DNA from 4 places in the Paenibacillus sp. 276b genome. Region 3 is predicted to be linked to each of the others. Evidence: riboswitches for the same ligand, from Rfam matches in the RefSeq annotation. Region 3 holds a riboswitch; each other region holds the start of a gene.
The links. Region 3 has a riboswitch for cyclic di-AMP ahead of BLV50_RS08955 (3D domain-containing protein). Riboswitches for the same ligand answer to the same signal wherever they lie in the genome.
Positions count from the first base shown of each region.

Region 1: it holds a riboswitch for cyclic di-AMP, as region 3 does, so the genes downstream of both, BLV50_RS31225 (3D domain-containing protein) here and BLV50_RS08955 (3D domain-containing protein) in region 3, are expected to answer to the same signal.
Region 2: it holds a riboswitch for cyclic di-AMP, as region 3 does, so the genes downstream of both, BLV50_RS13365 (HAD family hydrolase) here and BLV50_RS08955 (3D domain-containing protein) in region 3, are expected to answer to the same signal.
Region 4: it holds a riboswitch for cyclic di-AMP, as region 3 does, so the genes downstream of both, BLV50_RS32030 (C40 family peptidase) here and BLV50_RS08955 (3D domain-containing protein) in region 3, are expected to answer to the same signal.

Region 1 is NZ_FNRR01000013.1:13,497-18,625, reverse strand. Features, by position in the region: gene rsmA (16S rRNA (adenine(1518)-N(6)/adenine(1519)-N(6))-dimethyltransferase RsmA) at 1-540, opposite strand, end outside; gene rnmV (ribonuclease M5) at 545-1,090, opposite strand; gene BLV50_RS31225 (3D domain-containing protein) at 1,246-2,430, opposite strand; cyclic di-AMP (ydaO/yuaA leader) riboswitch at 2,704-2,957, opposite strand; gene BLV50_RS31220 (TatD family hydrolase) at 3,199-3,969, opposite strand; gene BLV50_RS31215 (HD domain-containing protein) at 4,297-5,129, opposite strand, start outside.
Region 2 is NZ_FNRR01000002.1:568,679-573,807, forward strand. Features, by position in the region: gene BLV50_RS13340 (nitrogen regulation protein NR(II)) at 1-337, opposite strand, end outside; gene BLV50_RS13345 (hypothetical protein) at 365-568, opposite strand; gene BLV50_RS13350 (urease accessory protein UreF) at 844-1,545, opposite strand; tRNA gene BLV50_RS13355 (tRNA-Leu) at 1,966-2,048, shown strand; partial or broken gene BLV50_RS33790 (hypothetical protein) at 2,157-2,222, shown strand; gene BLV50_RS13360 (glutathione peroxidase) at 2,201-2,677, opposite strand; cyclic di-AMP (ydaO/yuaA leader) riboswitch at 3,045-3,220, shown strand; gene BLV50_RS13365 (HAD family hydrolase) at 3,341-3,736, shown strand; gene BLV50_RS13370 (HAD family hydrolase) at 3,902-4,594, shown strand; gene BLV50_RS13375 (Nramp family divalent metal transporter) at 4,735-5,129, opposite strand, start outside.
Region 3 is NZ_FNRR01000001.1:2,118,230-2,123,358, reverse strand. Features, by position in the region: gene BLV50_RS08965 (ABC transporter substrate-binding protein/permease) at 18-1,481, shown strand; gene BLV50_RS08960 (amino acid ABC transporter ATP-binding protein) at 1,468-2,190, shown strand; cyclic di-AMP (ydaO/yuaA leader) riboswitch at 2,476-2,672, shown strand; gene BLV50_RS08955 (3D domain-containing protein) at 2,675-3,343, shown strand; gene BLV50_RS08950 (polysaccharide deacetylase family protein) at 3,476-4,264, opposite strand; gene BLV50_RS08945 (prenylated flavin chaperone LpdD) at 4,414-4,758, shown strand; gene BLV50_RS08940 (PspA/IM30 family protein) at 4,888-5,129, shown strand, end outside.
Region 4 is NZ_FNRR01000015.1:28,664-33,792, forward strand. Features, by position in the region: gene BLV50_RS32020 (M1 family metallopeptidase) at 1-552, shown strand, start outside; gene BLV50_RS32025 (hypothetical protein) at 563-1,405, shown strand; cyclic di-AMP (ydaO/yuaA leader) riboswitch at 1,658-1,795, shown strand; gene BLV50_RS32030 (C40 family peptidase) at 1,799-2,269, shown strand; gene BLV50_RS32035 (GNAT family N-acetyltransferase) at 2,663-3,157, shown strand; gene BLV50_RS32040 (c-type cytochrome) at 3,308-3,667, shown strand; gene rbsK (ribokinase) at 3,991-4,992, opposite strand; gene BLV50_RS32050 (4a-hydroxytetrahydrobiopterin dehydratase) at 5,022-5,129, opposite strand, start outside.

The DNA of each region.
Region 1 (5,129 bases), on a different contig from region 3:
GCTCAAACTGCCATAGTCCTTTGATCCTGGTGCAGCAGCCATGCGTTCAGCCACTTCCTTCTGGATCATGACCACAATGCTGTCTACAGGCAGCTTCTCTTCGAGCAGCTTCATCATGATTGGCGTCGTTACATAATAAGGCAGATTGGCTACAACACTCACTTTATCTACCGTTCCAAAATCGGTATGGAACAACTCAGCTAGATCCAGCTTCAGCACATCCCCGTGATGCACACGAACGTTTGGATAAGGCTGCATCACTTCACCCAGAATCGGGATCAATCGCTGATCAATCTCTACAGCCGTTACAGGACCGGCTACCCGAGCCAGACGTTCTGTGAGTGCGCCGATCCCTGGTCCGATCTCAAGTGCGCCCTTGGACTCGTCCAAATCAGCTGCATTTACAATTTTGTTCAATATATTTTGATCGATCAGAAAGTTCTGACCTAAGCTCTTCTTGAATGAAAATCCGTGTCTTTGAATAATTTCTTTGGTTCGTTTGGGTGTTGCAATTTCTACGGTTTCTTCCATGCCTTTCATACGCTCACAATCCTTCACGTTCAATTTGCGATAATGCTTCGGAGAACTCTTCCCGGGTAATCTGGAATACACTCAACCGCTTGTGGAACTGCTTGCCATTGCAATAACCTATGCCCAGCAGATTGCCCATCTCCATACGACGTGCAGCAGCCTGTGGGTGCACAATCAGTCCCGCCGCAATCAGATCCTCCCAATCGATCAAACTTGGTGCGCCTTCATATGACGTGTGTACACGTGCTAATGCATGACGAATCGCCTCCGGTGAAGCGTTCTCCACTCCGATGTCGCCTTTGCGCGTAGCATCTGCCTCCGGAATGAAAGCATGCTTGCAACCAGGTACTTTATTGGCGATGATTTTACGAATACGTTCACCAGCATGATCCGGGTCTGTCAGTACGATGACACCACGTCTCTCTTGAGCAAGTGCGATCCGCTTTAGAATGCGCTGGTTGATGGCGGACCCACCAGTCTCGATCGTATCTGCCTGAACCGAACGTCGAATGGCTACGGTATCGTCACGGCCTTCTACCACGATCACTTCTTTTATCATGTTCCATTTCTTCCTTTCTAACGCAAAAAGAAGAGGAATATCCCTCTTCTCTGCCAAACGGCGGGGAGACTGAATTCAGACCCCTCCGCCGCATATTCCGCATGAATCATTCATGCTTATATTTTATAGCATTCCCATTTCAAAGTAAAACGATTTTAGTTCGCTTCCGGCTTCACCGGACCAATCACATATACCGTCTTGCCTTTCTTCCGTCCGAAGTTCAGGGCATGCTTCACACTATCATAATACACATCAATTTTGTTGCCTTTAATGGCACCACCTGTGTCTTCCGCACGACGGAAGCCAAGGCCCTCGATATACACCCACCAGCCAATCGGAATGATTTTGGGATCAACCGCAATGGTACGTCCCTCAGTTACCCGAGTACCTGAAGCTGTTTTTGTGCCGATACCAGGCTCTTCAGAAGAGTATGCCGTCATGGATACATTTTTCAAGACTTTTGAATATTTAAAAGAACTGCCTGAGACGGTAATTACTTTGCTGCCCGAAGCAGCGGTTTTCTTCGAGTTCGTGGTTGTTGCTGTTTTTGTCGTGGAAGTCTGCGCCGATACCGTCTGAATCACTGGCTCTTTCACAACAGGTTTGGCTTTGGTACCAATGGCAATCACTTTATCGACGCGATTCGTTGCGACCGATTTACCCACCATTTTTTTGGAGACCAATTCTCCATCCTGAAACACTTTTTCAATATGCTGTACAAGTGTGCCTTCTTTACCGCTCACAACGACACGATTGTCGCCTTTGTACAAGCTAGGGTCAGCCGTTTTGATCACTTTATAAGCAATCGGATGTTCCACTTCCACCGTACGCTTTGTTACCCGCACTACACGGATTTTCATATCCGCTTCAATAGTGGTTCCAAGCGCCGGATATACTTTGTCTTCACTTGCAATTTGAATACCTGATTTTTTAATCGCATCTTTTACCGATGAATCGGTTGTATACAGAGTCTTGGTGTCCCCGTCTGCCGTAATATTAACTGGAACGGCCCGCTCAATAACGATGCGGTCTCCATCTGTGATCGCCCCATTCAAGGGCATGGATACCTGATCGTGAGGGCTGACTGTGATTGACTGCTCCTCCAGCATTTCCTGAAGCATTCCTGTACGAGTCTCTACCGCTTGAGCTTTGCCATCAATAACCAGTGAAATTTGTTTCCCGGCCTGACCGTAAACGACTAACAAGATCATGATTGTAAGCGCAATTGAGAAAATCGCGATCAATGCCATTTGACGCAAGTTCTCATGCTTCCACCGCAACGCGAAAGACTTACTGGATGATCGTGACTCATGGGTCTCTTCTGGTTGGAATGTGCCCACTTCTCCGTCCTCCTTCATAGCCTCGCCGTCTAAAGTAATGCATGATGTCTTTGACGCGACTATACCAAATTTTCTACAGAACACAGATCGGACCAACATAATCCGGTTCTGCACCATGAATCAATCTTCGCAACATGATGTCATCCTCCTGAATACTTACCGTATGATGACCGTATTTCTTTTATTCAAAAACAAAAAAGCCAAAGAAAGAGTTTAAGAGGAACTCTTTCGTGGCTTCCGAATGATTCTGAATATCGGAAATTCATGCACGAGGTTGCCTCTCTTTTTCCGCTTGCGAGGTTAGCTGTCGGGTTCGGGCGAAAGAGAGCCGCCCTATCTCCGGTCATCCGCTCATGGCGGACGCCCTTGAATTCACCCCGAGACCCAAAGAAGAAATCAAATACGGCTTCGCAGATTCATACGCTGCTTTTGGGTCAGCGCATGTTGCGCATCGGCTGCAATCACCGATGTTTAAGCCCTATTGGTTCCCCCGCTCTCCGTTAACGGAGACTCAGCGAGACTGATTCATGAAAGTAATGTTGTTTCATCGGAAAGTGTCCCTTTGTTCATCCCCCGAACATCTGTCCAATTTTCCGCACAACAATTCACTGAAAAGATGATATCCTGTTTCTATGCATGTTGTAAAGCGTTGTTCAAGTACGTTTTTCTAAATATTTGGTTAAAATATTGTAATATTCTTGATTTATTTGGATCAAAAAGCAAATTAACTCCGCTTAACTCACTTTTTCACCCGTTTTGCTCGATCTTTTAACGAATCCCAAATCGTTCCATGGCATTTTTGGTCGTTATTGCTGCAATTTCCTCTACCGAAATGCCTTTAATTTCCGCAGCTGCTTCTGCAACCAGACGTACATGCGCTGTCTCATTTCGTTTTCCACGATAAGGGTGCGGTGTCAAATAAGGAGCGTCCGTTTCGATGAAAAATCGGTCCATAGGAACCTTCTCAAGTACCTCTTTGGGCTGCTTTGCATTTTTGAACGTGATTGGCCCTCCGAAGGAAAGATGAAAGCCTAAATCCAGACACATTTTCGCCGTTTCCCAGCTGCCAGAGAAGGAATGCATGACACCGCCTACTTCTCCAGCTTTCTCTTCACGCAGAATCTTTACAATATCCTCATGCGCATCCCGGTTGTGAATGACAATCGGCATATTCAACTCACGGGCAAGACCAATCTGTTGTCGTAATACGCGATGTTGAACCTCTTTCGGTGAAGTGTCCCAGTAATAGTCTAGACCAATTTCACCGATGGCTACCACTTTTTCATGCTTGCATAAAGATGCAATCCATTCCAGATCACCCTCTTGCATTGTGATTGCATCCACTGGGTGCCAGCCTACGGCAGCATATATAAAATCATAGGTTTCAGCCAGCTTCATCGTGGTTGGAATGGTCCCCCGGTTAAAGCCCACATTAATCATGCGACCAACGCCTGCATCCACAGCACGCTGAATCATTTCCTCGCGGTCCTCGTCGAATTGTGGTGCATCCAGGTGTGTATGTGTGTCGAACAACATCATGCTGTATTTCTCCCTTCATGTCGAATAAACGACTATCTCTTTTTAATCCATCCTGCAGTCTTAACCAGAACATAACTATTACTAAATTGGATCATGTTTTTTTATATTTCTTTCATTGTTTGTTGAGCACAACATGTAGAACGAACAAGTTCCTTCATATCTATATGTGCTCATTTTTAGGCAATCGGGTTGTATTCTAATTACTTTGATTACAAAATTATGTCGATCTACATGTACTCTCCATTAAAGCAGATTACTGTATCATGAAAAATAGCTCTTTTCGAAAGCTTTTTTGCATCATGATTCTTGAACAGCATTGCGCATCATTTAATGGGAGAAATAGGGGCGTATATGAGACGGTAATTCATGAACAATCGCATCCACCTTATTTTGCGGATAATACAAATGATGCTTTCCACGATGAAGACCACTGATTGAACGGACAATGTCGGACACCTCTGACAACTCATGTAACTTGTCTTGCCGATCAAGCAGCAGAATCTGCTTGTCCGTGGATTCATCCGGACGAAACACATCATACGGATTATCCGTTGGAAAATCAATTTCAAGATCATACTCGGGATTGAGACCGGCTACAGTGAAGGCTTCCCGAATCTCTTCAATCATGTTTACGTCGATCTGTTCAATCTCTACATACTTATATAATTTGCGATCTATAAATCGTTCGCATAACTCACTCAGAACAGCATCGTCCTCTTTACGCCACTGCATAAATGCCGTCTGAATCAAAGCTTCGTCCAGTTGTAAATATTCATCCACCGATAGATCTCCAGCGAATAACTGGGGTAGTGGATCAATCATGAAGCGGAATTGAAAACCTTGCTGTATGAGACTTTTTGCCCGCTTAAATATTTGCCGCAATATAATTTCCGAACTTCGGGTAACTGGATGAAAGTAAATTTGCCAGTACATCTGGTACCTGGACATCAAGTAATCCTCCACGGCGTGCATGCCCGACTCCTTGACCACAATTCGTCCGTGATATGGACGCAGCATACGCAAGATACGGTCAAGGTCAATCGTCCCATAGTTTACACCTGTAAAGTAGGCATCCCGAAGCAAGTAATCCATGCGGTCCGCATCTAGCGGACTGGTAACCAAATTAACAACAATAGGTTGCTCATACGTTTTTTGAATAA
Region 2 (5,129 bases), on a different contig from region 3:
GGAACCATCGCTGTTCGCTGTGAGCAGTTTGAACGGAGATATCGTATGTATAACTGTCTTTAAAAGGTGCAGTGATACTTTTCAACTCCTGAACAATCTTCGCATTTTTTGCTTTCTCCTCGCGTAATGTCCACCCCTCTACAAGATGAAGGTAATGAGGCGGTTCAGGTGCTGTTCTGGAGGGGCTTGTTACGCTCTGTTTGGGAAGCAGTTGCCCAAGTCCATGTTGCCAAGCGGTGTTGCAGCTTCGAATGATCCAGTTGTGATCGACGATGATAAGTTGGTGTTGAATGGACTGGAACGATAATCTCTCCAGATCGGATATTAAGTATCTCATGAAATGAGCTCCTCCTTGGCAGAAATCTTATCTTAAATCATCTGGAATTTCCAAGATGTCTGCGACCTGGTTCCTGAACCGGGTTGCTTTGCGGGTACCGTGAATGAGATTGGACAGACGATATGGCGGAATGCCATACTGTTCACAAAATGTCTTTTGGTCGACCTGGAGTTCGGTTAGTCGTCGTTTAATGGCCCATCCGAAAGGAGTCACAGGTTTCTTTTTGTTCAAAAGGGTTCACCCCTCGTTGGAATGTAGTGTTCAGCTGGTTATTCTTGGTGTAAAATATATAGATATGCGAGCTGTATGTTTTATTATATACGCATTTGCGTCATCTAACAATTAAAAAAGACGGAAATAAGTGTATTTTAATATGTTAAATGGCGTAAATGCGTTAAATAGACAAAATAAATGACATAAAAAACACGCCAGCAATGAGGTTGCGGCGTGTTTTTTTATATTTTACTGTGTGAGGGTGGGTTGTGTGAAGAAAAAGGGGATGGGAATTAGGCTCTGTATGCGTGAAGCCCTGCTCCAAGCATGTGAAAGCTTGGAAACAACGTTTTCATGGACAATGAGGTCGGTTGTACCGGTCCATCCGCAGCGGAGGCGCTGACGGTATCCCATTCATGCTCCAGGTCTGCGGCCAGGCGAACCAGCAGGTCCTGGGTTGTATCGGTGTTAAGGGGAATCACTTTGGAGGCTTCGGTTATGCAGGCACTCATGGCTGAATGCAGATAACCAAGGACCGCCTCCTCGACAGGGATTTCGAGGTGGTGGTTAATCCAGGCGTGAACAGTGGGGAGACAGCCAACAGATTCATACTTAGCCAGCGTTTGTTCGAGATGGCTAAAATCAATCCAGGGGTGTAGTGCGCGAGCTAGCTTAATTAGTCGTTTGCCCATAATGGAGGCATGTTCTCTAAGATTGACTGGGGTGCGCTGGACATGAACGAGTTTGTCGATGAGGGCTGTACGCCATGCGTCCTTGTGATCTGCGGCGGTGTATATGCCTTTAATCGCCATACCTTCCAGACGCACGATGCTGGGATGCAATTGACAGCGCATGAATGATTCGAGATCTTCAACACTACGAATGGTACCTTCAGCGATATGGGCATCCATACCGAAGGAATGGGTGAACCCTCCGACCTGGATAGAGGAATCAAGCAGTTTGACATAATCGAGCAGCTTATTCCCACGGTTCACAATCTTTCGCCTCCTACGTTCGTTAAATGTTATGTTAAATAACATTTATACTCCTTTTTGGTTCGCTTTATGTTTGTAAATCCGAATTATATGATATATATATTCACATAAATATCCGCTTTTTGTCAATAGTTTCTTTGTTTTTTGAATATTAAATCTAATTAGTGTTATTTTATATAACTTTATGAGTTACTTTATACTAAGGGATATGAAGGATGGTAATACAAATAAAGTAGAGTGATCGGCCTAATCGGGTATACAAACGGGATTAAATTTAATCATATGCACTTCGTAGGAGAAAATGACGAGATTATACGATTTATGGAAGGAAAAGCGCAGTTAAAATGATATTAAGAAAAATGCTTTACTTTTAAACATGAACCGGGTATAATCAATTTTGTTGCCGATTATTTACGACATGCGGTCGTGGTGGAATGGCAGACACGCTATCTTGAGGGGGTAGTGGGTGTATACCCGTGGAGGTTCGAGTCCTCTCGACCGCATGATAAGAACGATAAAGAAGAAGCTTCCCGTATGGGAAGCTTCTTCTTTTTTTGTTTTATTTACAGTACAGATGGGCCAGACAAAAAAAGGTCACCCGTTTCCCCTGAATGCATGCTCATTCTGTCTGCTGGGGTCGGATGGCCTTTACTTGTTATTTAAGCAATTCTTTGATGTCCGCTTCAATTTTATCAGGTGTTGTTTTGGGAGCATACCGTTTCAGAACACGTCCGTTCTGATCCACAAGGAATTTGGTGAAGTTCCATTTGATGGCTTTGGAGCCGAGTACGCCTGGTGCTTCTTTGGTAAGGTGCTGGAATAGAGGGTGAGCGCTTGAACCATTCACATCGATCTTCTCAAACATCGGGAAGCTAACACGATAGTTCATCTGGCAGAACTCGGCAATATCATCAGAAGAGCCTTTTTCCTGTGCAAACTGGTTGCTTGGAAAACCAAGAACTTCGAATGGGGAGTCTTTAAACTTATCCTGAAGCTCTTGCAGACCTTTGAATTGAGGTGTGAGGCCGCATTGGCTTGCTGTATTCACGATAAGCAGTACTTTGTCACGATAGTTGGACATTTCAACTTCCTGACCGCGAAGGGTGTTTACTTTGTAGTCGTAGACTGACATGAAAATCGCCTCCATTTCATATTCTTCTTTCTTCTATTATATTGATTACAATTAAATAATGCAAAATTAATATTGCTTTTTTAACTCAATTTGAAGCTGTCGTGTATGATCTGTGACTGATTTGCTACCTGAATTTCGCTAAAGAGAGAATTAGAGAGCTTTGATGAGATGGGTAGAGAATGGATACGTTGTAAGCGCTATTATTGATGTGAAATGGCAAAAATCCGTCGATTCGGTGATCTGCGCAGACTTTACACCAATATGGCACGGGTGTATGATTCATATCGTAATTCCAATTTAAATTAAATTTTACATGAAAAACGAAACAAACGATAATATCGCTCTGATTAATGATTATAAAAGAACGATGTTTTAATCGCTGAGTTTCCATTCATTCATGGGTGGGAAACGGGGGAACCAACAGGATGAACTGTCCAAGACAGTAGGCATCCATGGGGTGAATTTTCCGGTGACAGCCGGAAATAGGGCGACTCTCGCGCCCGAATCCGTCAGCTAACCTCGTAAGCGTTAAAGGGAGAGGCAACAAGCCGTACGCTGGTTCATAGTGTCTTTTTGCTATGGATTATTGAAGAAGCGTCCGGGAGGCCTTGGTCCCCCACGCTTCTTTTTTGTTGTCTTTTCACGCCAAGGGAGGAACGAATGATGGATAAAGAGATGATCTTAGTGACTGCTCCAAATGAAGCAGGACGTAAATTTATCAAATTGCTGATGTACAAAAAAATGCCGTTTGCCGTTCTGACCAACAGTGCAGGGGAAGAGCGCAGGCTCCGGAGAATCGGTGTGGAGCATGTCATTCGCATGAACACAGCTGCTGCTCAGAAATGGTTTTTGCCGCAAGGTAGTGTCGGCAATGTTTTTATTTTTGAAAATAGCCTAAACCTGACCTGTCGATATTTGCAGATCTGCCGCTCCTGGACATCCAAGTCCCTGTGTGTCATTACGGAACAAAGCCACCCCAAAGGGATCTATCGGGGAATGGGAGCAGACCGTATTGTATATTCCTTGAATGGGGAAGTTGGGTTTCTACTGAATGGCTAGTGGCTAGTACTATTCCTGTGATTGATCCAGTGTCAGCTGCCTGTTATAATTGAAATCATAAATAAACGGAATCTTGAGGAGACTCATGCATGATGGTGGGTCTTCTTTTTTATGGTTTGGGAAATAGGGATATGGATTTCCTGTGGCTAACGAGGAGGAATAGGCGTGCCGGATGTACGTGGAATACAATGGTTGTTCTTTGATGTGGGGGATACGCTCGTGGACGAATGGGAGCCGGTAGATGATATTATCGGTCAGTTCGTTCGTGAAGCTTGTGCGCTTGGTTATCAGGTGGAGATGCAGACGGTGCGAGATATATTTGCCGCCTCCTACCGAAATTACGAGCAATGGCCGATGAAATTGGCTATTCGTACCCTTATCAGCGATGAGGGGCACCGGGAACAGATACAGGAGAAGCTGAAGTTCCGCAAAGAGCTTGAGCGCCCCTTTGCGTCAGCCGACGCTGTTCTCCAGACGTTGTCGCAACACTATAAGATTGGTATCATTGCCAATCAGAGTCCGGGGACGGAAAATCGGCTGGATAGCTACGGCTTGCGCAAGTATGTGGATGTGCTGGCCTGTTCGGCTGAAGAAGGAGTGTCCAAGCCTGATCCTGAATTGTATGCTGTAGCGTTGAAACAGGCGGGATGCAAACCTGAGGAAGCGGTCATGATCGGCGACAGGATTGATAATGATATTATTCCGGCTAAGAAGCTGGGTATGCACACGATCCGGATTTTGCAGGGTTATGGCAGATTCCAGCCGGAGCTTGCGGATGCAGAGCGTCCAGACTGGACTATTGAATCACTGGAGGAACTTCTTCCTTTGTTAATGGTAACTCAAAATTCAGACAACTAAATAAGAGCAGTATTTATGATCTATTCGGTATAATTAGGCTGCTGCTCTAACATATAAAAGGCTGATCGTCTCAAGGGGTACGTTACTTGAGTTGATCAGCCTTTTTGAGTTAGACAAAATACGGCGTAATTCCGTTTAACCTAGAACAACAGAATGGTCTGGATAATCAGATACACATTCAGGACAACGATAACTCCGGCAATGATCCAGGAGATGATTTTGAGCCACAGCTTGTTGGCAAAAGCCCCCATGCTTTTTTTGTCACTCGTAAACATTACCAGCGGAATGACGGCAAAGGGTAGCTGCAGAGACAGCACAACCTGGCTAAGAATCAACAGTTCTTCTGTTCCGTGCTCTCCAGCAATGGCTGTTACGATGACGGCCGGGATGATAGCGATCAGACGTGTAACCAGTCGACGAAGCCACGCTGGAATACGAATGTTCAGGAAGCCTTCCATTACAATCTGTCCGGACAACGTGCCGGTGAGTGTTGAGTTTTGGCCTGAAGCCAGCAGGGCTACACCGAACAGGATGC
Region 3 (5,129 bases):
ATAAGGGGAGAACAGGGTTGAAATTGATTAGTCGTTACACCATGATGCTGCTAGCTCTTGTGGTCTTGCTTACTACGGTTGCACCTGTTGCGTTGGCAACGGGAACTACAAGCAATTCAGGCAGTAAAAAGCTGGTGCTCGGTACAAGTGCCGATTTTGCACCATATGAATTCCATAAAGTGATTGATGGTAAAGACCAAATTGTCGGATTTGATATTTCGATTGCTAAAGAAATTGCTGCCGATCTTGGCGCAGAACTTGTAATAGAGGATATGGGTTTTGACGGACTTCTTCCTGCGTTGCAGAGTGGTCGTGTGGATATGGTCATCTCGGGAATGACGCCAACAGATGATCGTAGACAAAGCATTGACTTCTCCGATACCTATTATAAATCAAAGCAAGTCATTATGATTCGCAATGCGGATAAAGATAAATATCCAACCATGGCGGAGTTGGAAAATGAAAAGATTGGAGTTCAAAAAGGCTCCATTCAGGAAACGATTGGCCAGGGAATCCCAGGCGCAAAACTGACAGCACTTGATAAAATATCTGATATCGTGCTGCAATTGCAGACCAATCGTGTAAATGCTGCGATCGTTGAAGATACGGTGGCTGCCGGTTATCTGGATGATGTGATTGGATTAGCACCGGCTATTCCGGATGAGGAGCAGGCCGAAGCGGCAATCGGGATTCGTAAGGGCAATACGGAATTGCTGAATGCAGTGAACGGAACGCTCGAACGTCTGAAAAGCGAAAATAAAATCGATCAGTTGGTTACCGAGGCAAGCCAGTTGATGGCAGACAAGGTGAAAAAAGATCAAAACATTTTTCAAGTGTTCTGGGAATACAAAAGCTTTTATGCAACAGGCGTAGGTTACACCCTTTTACTGTCTGCACTCGGTGTAATATTCGGGGTAATTATCGGTTTGATCATCTGTCTGTTACGTCTGCATGACGTTTCAATTCTGCGTTGGATCGGAACAGCTTACGTTGAAGTTATTCGTGGTACACCAATGCTGGTTCAGTTGATGATTATCTATTACGGTCTTGCTCTAACGTTGGGGATTAATTTCACGCCGCTTCAGGCGGGGATTATCACACTATCCATTAATAGTGGTGCCTATCTTGCCGAGATTTTCCGCGCTGGTATACAGGGTGTGGATCGAGGCCAGTTGGAAGCAGCTCGTTCCCTGGGAATGGGTAGAGGTGCGGCAATGCGCTTCATTGTGCTTCCACAAGCGTTCAAAGCGGTGTTGCCGGCGATCGGTAATGAATTCGTGACCATTATCAAGGAATCCTCCATCATCTCGGTTATTGGTATGGTGGACATTATGTACCAGGCAAGTGTAGTCAAAAACATTACGTACCAAGGAATGAATCCATTCCTGATTGCAGCGGCCATTTACTTTGTGCTGACGTTCATTTTGTCCAAGCTGCTGGGTCGACTGGAAAGGAAGTTGAGTGCAAGTGATAGACGTTAGACAATTACACAAATCATATGGAAATAACGATGTGCTCAAGGGCATTAACGTAACAATTGGCAAAGGCGAGGTTGTCGTGGTCATCGGTCCGTCCGGATCGGGAAAAAGTACCTTTTTGCGCTGCCTAAACCTGCTGGAGCAGCCAACTTCCGGCGAAATTAATTTTGAAGGAGTTTCGATCACTGACCCTAAACACAACATTAATGCAACTCGTGAAAAAATGGGGATGGTATTCCAGCATTTCAATCTGTTCCCGCACAAAACGGTGCAGCAGAACATTACGATTGCTCCCATTAAAGTGAAAAAACAATCTGCACAGGAAGCGGAACAAATCTGCGCAGATTTGCTGAAGACGGTTGGCCTGTCTGACAAAAAAGACACTTATCCTAATCAGCTGTCCGGAGGACAGAAACAACGGATCGCTATTGCAAGAGCGCTTGCGATGCAGCCGCATGTCATGCTGTTTGACGAGCCTACTTCAGCACTGGACCCTGAAATGGTCGGTGAAGTACTGGATGTCATGAAGCGGCTTGCAGAGGGCGGCATGACCATGGTTATTGTAACGCATGAGATGGGCTTCGCACGCGAAGTAGGGGACCGCATCCTGTTCATGGATGGTGGGGTTATTGTAGAAGAAGGAACACCTGCTGAAGTGTTTGGTGAGCCTAAGCATGCACGTACACGTGACTTCCTTGCTAAAGTGCTCTAATACATCCAAGTCATCATTAGGATGAATTGGATGAAAATGCAAAATATATACTGTGGATGAGAATTCTTATTCCCTCATAGATCCCTGTCGGCGACCTGTCGGCAGGGATTGTTTTGTTGCGTGTGAATACGCACGGATTTACATAAAAAGTAACGTTTCTGTCATCAACGATATAAGCTCAAATAGACATTTTTTTGAAAAAGTCGCTTGAATTCAGCAAAAATATTGAAGTGAATTAGCCAGATGGTAACATTTACTACGACTCTTGGTTACAAAGTTGTGATATATTTGTTCCTGCCGAAACTTCCGGAGTTGGGAGTGTGGGGGATGTAACGATGCAGAGTGTGCTTGGGGAAGAATCATTTGCACACGGCTTGGGGTGAATTAGGGCTACATAAATTATTAATGTAATTGAACCTATAGGGTGGTTTCCTCCATCCGAATCCGACAACTAACTTCGCAGGCATAATGAGGGAGGAAGACCATGATTAACAAGAAACGTATAGCCAAAACAGCAACAGCTTTGCTGACAGCAGCAATGCTCATTCAGGCCGTTCCGGCTCATGCTGATTCAGTTCATGTGGCCAAAGAGGGGGATACCTTCTACACCTTATCCAAACAATATGGAGTTGGACTTAACGCTCTTATTAAAGCTAACAATGACATTTCAGCTTACAACATTTATGGTGGTTTGAAAATTACGATCCCTGGTAAAACAACGAACACAGCTTCTGCTGCAGCAGCTAAAACGGAGGCCAAAACGGTAACTGCCGCAAGCCTTGACGTTAATGCAGATAGTAAAGTTGTACAAGCCTGGGGTAAAACGTTTGATTACAGCAAAGCTGTCGACGTCAAAGCAACAGCATACTCCGCAGACGCTTCCGAAAATGGAGGATGGGGTGCCGTGGATTACTTCGGTAATCCGCTTGAATTGGGTACCATTGCAGTAGACCCAAGTATCATTCCATTGGGTACAAAGGTACTGGTGACAGGTCATACACATCCAGGACTGCCAAAACAGGCATTTGTAGCAACGGCTCGTGATGTGGGTAGTGCCATTAAAGGTCACAAGATCGATATCTTTATTCCTGGCAGCAAGCAATCCGTGAGCACATTTGGTATTCAGGATGTTGAACTTTACATTTTGAAATAAAATCAAAGCGTAGCTGCACATCATCATATGTGACTCCAACTATATCTAAATTAAACAATAAAGGGTGTTCTTCCATCACAATAATGTGATGGAAGAACACCCTTTTGAATATCCAACTTCAGGGATCTTGACCTATTTACCCTTTGGCAGTTCCAGCATTTCGTCCAAAGTCACCAGCTCGTACCCGCGGTTTCGCAATTCCTCGATAACTTCAGGCAACGCCTCGATGGTACCACTCAGCTTCGATCCGACACCGCCTCCTGCATGTTGCAGAACAATGGAACCTGGTTTAACGGCCGACAGGATGTTTTGTTTGACTTCCTCTTTGGAGAGGCCCTTCCAGTCCAGGGAATCGACATTCCAGTTCACAATGCTGTAATGTTGTTTGGCTGCCCATTGCAGCTGTTGCTCATTAATGTCGCCATAAGGTGGACGAATCATTTTGGGCGTGTACCCCGCCAGATTCCGAATAATATCCCCGGTATGTAAGATTTGTTTGCGAAATGCATTCATGGACAGCTTACTGAACTCCGGGTGATTGTAGCTGTGATTGCCAACAATATGCCCTTCCTTTACCATGCGTTTCACTAGATCCGGATGTTTCTCAGCGCGATGTCCCACAATGAAAAACGTAGCCCGCACCTTGTATTTTTTTAGAATATCCAACACCTGCGGGGTGAACCGTGGATCAGGTACGTCATCAAAAGTCAGTGCGACCTTTTTTGTCGAGGGGCCATTGGTTTTGAACGTATCCGCATATTTCTGTCTGAGCTGTCCCAGAGTCAACTGTTCTTCTTGGGAAGAATCAGACTTCGAAGCAGGTTCGGTTTGCGGGCTTGAAGAAGCCCATAACTGAGCAGGAGCGTAACTTCCTCCCAGAAGAATGACCATGATGGATAACATTATGAGGCGTATACGCATGTTAGTGCCTCCTTTTCCCAAATTGCGTTCTCTTTGGTATGCCCGGGGCCATCCGTATTTATGCATAATGTGAGATGTTTCATTGCTGATTTATTAAATTGGAGCCATAATTCCACCATATATAAATAGAAAAGGACAGGTGGAGCAGGATGAGTACATACGACTTAAATTCCGTTCGTTTACAGGTGATTGAGGCAGGGGAAGACAAGGTGTTTATGGTAACTGGAGGCAGATCACATATTGGAGCAGTAGCGACATTTTATCCGGACCGTGAGAAGGTAAGCGGGGCTACGATGCATATTCCGGGGCATAAAGAGCAAGAGCTGTGTGAAAGGCTCGCACGTAAGGCTGCCCTACATTTAAAAGTAACCGTGACCGTGATTATGGGGATTCACTTTGATGCAATTACGCGCATGCAGATTGATGAGATTGTGCAGACTGCAGAGAAGCTGCTTGATGAAGAGCTGTGCCAAACTAGTCAACTGATTCAATAGTTCGATGTACGCTAAGTAGGCTAAAATCGTTTTTTATGATTTTTTTTGTTAAAATTGAAACGAGTAGAACATTGCCACGTATGTATGTTTATATACAAGGATGAACTATCGACTAGGAGGAATACCATAATGTCCATTTTCAAACGATTGCGCGATTTAACGATGTCTAACATTAACTCTATTATTGACAAGGCAGAAGATCCGATCAAGATGACGGATCAATATATCCGAGATATGCAAGAAGATCTGGAGGACGCGGAGAAAGCTGTTGCTGCACAGATTGCCATTGAGAAGAAATTCAAGCAGCTGTTCGAAGAACAGGAAGCTCTCGTGAAGAAACGTGAGGAGCAAGCACATACAGCAGCGCGTGC
Region 4 (5,129 bases), on a different contig from region 3:
AAGCTTGTATTACTTGGAATAGAACAACAGGTTGGTGCTAAAACGATGGAGCGTATTCTCTCGACCTATGTGAATAAATACCGCTTCAAACACCCTACTTCGTCTGATTTTCAAAAGGTCGTGGAACAAGTGACGCGTACATCCTGGACCGATTATTTTAATCAGTATGTATACGGCGATGGCATGGCTGACTTTGCAGTGGAAAAGATCGCAATCAATCCTATCCTGAAAGACGGCCAAACGTTGTACGAGTCATCGGTTACATTGCAGAAAAAAGGGAGTGAATATAAGAAGGTTCCTGTTCGAATTATGTTCGAAGATGGGAAAACCATGACGAAAGAATGGGATGGTAGCGAGGAGCGCATTACCTACAAACTGACCTATACTTCCCCTGTTTCCTGGGCTATGACTGATCCGCTATACACGATTGTGCTGGAGAACCATCATATGAACAATTTTCTGAAAGCCGGACTGGATGAGCCAACTAAATCCCGCTGGAGCATGAGCGCAACCAAAATTATAGAAGCCATATTCGGAAGTCTGTCATGGTGAGGTGGATACAGTGAAAGCGAAAATACGTGAAGGCTGGTTTCTCGTCCGTCAGCATATGTTCATTGCGGCACTCTTATTTCTCTATCAATTAGTATGGGGATACTTTCTTTATCGGATGGTGCAGTCAGCTGTGGTTCCGCTGCTCCTGCGTTATCCTGACCCTGATACAGGGGAACTCAGTACGATTTTATTTAAAATGGAGAGCCAACTCGGTCTGACAACGAATCCGGAGGTTCACCGCTATTTATGGATTTTAGGGGCTATGCTGCTGATACGGATTCTGATTAGCCCACTCATTCAGGCAGGGCTGCTCTACTCGCTCCAGCATTATAACCATTCGGAAGAGCGCATTCCATTCATTCGCGGTATCAAAAATTTATGGAAACCGATGCTGTTGCTCCACACCATTCGGACTATATTACTGCTGCTACCCGCTTATTGGCTCGCGCCAAAGCTCTATTCCATCTTTATGGAAGGTTTTCATTCCCTCCATCTGCTCTTGCCTGGTATTCCCTATGTTGCTGGTTGGATTGTATACGGGTGGGTTATCCATCATGTCCTACTGTACATGCAGTTTGGTATCTCAGCTCCCGATGGGGAAGGCGGAGCACGTGGTACGTTTCAAGCTATATGGATTGCACTACGCCAAGTCATCACTCTAATCGGCATTGCTGTCCTGCTGGGCGGCCTTCATCTGTTGGTCTTTGGTGCCTTTACTTCAGCTTCATGGTTACTAACCGGCTTAACTGGTCTTATACTACAACAAACGTATCCACTTGCCCGGTGCTTGCTGAGTCTGTGGAAAATATGTGCCCATTTCCGCCTATGGCAGTCCAACTCGGTCAAAGATTAAATTAAACGGTTAAAAACGGTTACCATCTCTATGTAAAGTTGTATTCTTCAAATGCCGTTAAACAAGCAAACCTCGACCTTTCCCCGTCAAAGGTCGAGGTTTTTTTTGTTAATTTTGTTGTTAAACGTTGCCAAAGTGATATACCTCTGTTACAATAATCGCAGTGAGTTTTTAGTAACAACTTTGTAATCTTTACCTTCATATTTGTAACTACTTAAAATTTAATCGTCATTTCTTGATTTCGCAGGTGCATAACTAGCATAGCCAAATTCCTAGCACCTGGGAAGCGGGGGAACCAGTTATGGGTGAATTGATCTTGCAACAGAGGGATCATAGGGGACCTTCAACCGAATCCTTAAGCTAACCTCGCAGGCATTGGAAGGGGTATATCTCTTGTTTAAGAAGAAATTAACCGCAGCTGTACTCAGCCTCACATTCGCATTATCGCTTGGAGCAGGCAGCGCATTCGCAGATTCGAAAATGGACCAAGTTATTGATTCAGCAATGGGGACTACATACAAAAGCGGAGGAACAACGCTTAACGGCTTTGACTGCTCTGGATTCACAAGTTATGTATTCGACAAGCTGGGCATTGATCTGGCTCGCCAATCGAGTTCACAATTCGACATGGGTGATTCGGTATCCCGGATGGAAATGAGACCAGGTGATCTGGTATTCTTCAATACAACGGGCAAAGGGGTCTCGCACGTAGGGATCTTTGTAGGGGATGGAAAGTTTGCACACTCCTCTTCTTCCAAAGGAGTTACAATCAGCGCATTAAGCGAAAGCTACTGGGCTAACCGCTATGTTGGCGCTAAACGCATTATGAGCACGGACGCATATGAGACATTGGCCATCGACTAGGGACAAGCTGAGCAACGTCATGCTGTAACAATAACACTACTGTAACGAAGCATAATAGAACCGTCTGGTACATTCTCCGCAGGAATGTATCCGGCGGTTTTTTTGTGCTTCGTTTCCTTTAATGCGTTCGGGATAGCTACCAAACCTAACTTTAACTTTTTTTAAAGTTAATTTTCATTGCTTCGTCCGTGCTCTTATAATGTTTTTACCCATCCCACTATAATATAAACGAAATTACCGGAACTTTTGTTTCACTTTTTTTGAAAAACGAGGACTTGCCAAATGAACGCCTCTTTTGTAGAGTGGAAACAAGCTTAGATATGGAATGACATATGTATATGGACAAATCAAAATCATTATAGCTTGTTCACAATGAGAGGAGCGTGCAGTTGTATGGATGAAGCCCCTGTGACGTTTCACGTTGTGCCCATGCAAGAAGAACACGCGGAACTAATCTGCGATTGGCAGTATGACCCGCCTTATAATATTTATAGCTGGCTGCCCTGGGAGCAGATGAAAGCACTTGAAGTGGAATTCGGCGATCCCCAGCTACGGAAAGAACAATATGCGGTGGTGCTGGGAGAGGATCAGCAGATTTGCGGTTTTGCTCAATACTTCCCGCTTGAAGGTGTAACCCGCATCGGACTTGGCATGCACCCCGATCGATGTGGTCATGGTCAAGGAACGGCTTTTGTCTCGGCCATTGTGCAGGAAGCCATTCGCCGGAACCCTACAAACGAAATTGATCTGGAAGTTCTGACCTGGAATGACCGGGCTATTCGTGTCTATCTCAAAGCCGGATTTGTTACGCAGGATACATACGAACGACAGACACCGAGTGGTTTGAAACCTTTTTACTGTATGGTCTATGAAGGTCCTCGCGAATAACTAGGGCTTAAAATCACCCCAAAAAGTCCCCGGTTATGTGATTAGTTCAAAAAATTACCACAAAATGCTATGATGTCACTACAGGTTCCGTTATAATGATATGGATAGTTTCAAGTTAGATGATCTTTCATTCTGGAGGGGACATAAGGGATGCACAAATGGATCATGAGCGGGGTATTTTTTGCAGCGTGCGCTTTAGCTATTGTACTAATGTTTACGCTTCCAGGGAAAGAGGAAGTTGCAGAAGAAGCGAAACCGACGATGCCGCAAGTTACAATGGATGCAGGACAGGCTGAGGCACTGGTCAAAGCAAACTGTATTACCTGCCACGGTGATCAGCTTCAAGGGGGCATGGGCCCTAGTCTGCAGAAGATTGGCAGCCAGGACGATGTGGAGAAGATTTATACGACCATCGTCAAAGGTAAAAGCGGCGGTATGCCTTCGTTCAAAGACAAGCTGAAGGATGAAGAAATCGCGAATATTGCGATGTGGCTGGCGGAGAAGAAGTAATCCAAGATGTTCAAGGCGATCAGTTTGTGGCAGGGGCATGTATAGAGAGTGTGATGGCTTCAATCATCCTCTGCTCTTTACTCATGCTCTAAACCACGCTGGCGCTAGACGCGCAACGTAGTCAACCCTTATTGGTAATACAGGGTTACTCGTTTTATCAATGGTCATACAGACAAGAGGCTCTTACTCTCCCGTACTGGGAAGTAAGAGCCTCTTGGTCATTTCAGGGATGCTCCGATGAAAACATCCACCATGCTATGGCTAAATAGATGCATTAGCGTATCCTTCCAGCCTGCCTCTGATTCACCTAAAGTATGCATATATTACTGGGTCTTTGCCTTCTGCTCGGCAAGGAAAGCCTGCACTTCACGTGCGGACGGCATCCCGGACTGGGCGCCGAGCTTCGTCACCGATAACGCGGCTGCGCCCATGGCGGAGCTTACCGCCGCGTCCAGCGTCTCTCCGCGCGCGAGGGCTACTGCCAGCGCGCCGTTGAAGCAATCGCCAGCGCCGGTCGTGTCGACGGCGCTTACGGCGTAGCCGGGCGCACGGCACGCGCCGGCACGCTCTGCCTGAACGCGGCCGCTAGGCGCTGCCGCGTACACAGCCCCCTCGGGGCCGAGCGTCGTGACGACAGCGGCCCCGAGGGATGCGGCGAGCTCTGCGACCGCCGCATCCACGTCTTCCGGCCGGAGATCATCCCGGCCGGTGAGCACGGCGAGCTCGCTGCGGTTCGGCGTGACGACGTCGACGCACCGCAGGAGCTCCTGGGGCAGACCCGGCACCGCAGGCGCCGGGTTGAGCACCACCAATGCGCTGCCTTCAGCCGCCAGTTGGGCGGCGCAGGTGACCGCAGGCAGCGGGATCTCCAGCTGCAGCAGCACCGCTGCGGCTGCAGTCAGGCTTTTTACCGTATCCGCCTCTTCCAGCATCGCAGGCATAACCTGCCCATTCGCTCCAGGAATAACAATAATCCGGTTATCTCCTTTGGAGAGCCAGATAGAGGCCGTACCTGTAACGGTATCATCCAGAATGCGAACTAGCGAGGCATCCGCCCCGCTTTCCGTTAGACTGTGCAACAGGCGTTCACCAAAACCATCCGAACCTACGGCACCAATCATCGTAGTCTGTCCACCCAGTCGTGCAGCAGCAACCGCCTGATTGGCGCCTTTGCCCCCGGCCAAATAGTGCAGTTCCTCCCCACTCACCGTCTCGCCTTCCTCAGGAATGATGTCTGTCTTCACCACCAGATCCATATTAAGGCTGCCTACGACAGCAATAAGAGGTTTGTTCTGATTATCGTCTGACATGTATGCTTCACTCATTTCCGGTAGTGCGATATAACCGATCCAGGTTATTCCGACCTCATTTTCTCAAAAGCCTCATTATATTGCTCTGCTTCTTTAATATCTACAGATGTGATGCCACCTTCATCCCATGATGTGAGACGCAGTGTGACTGT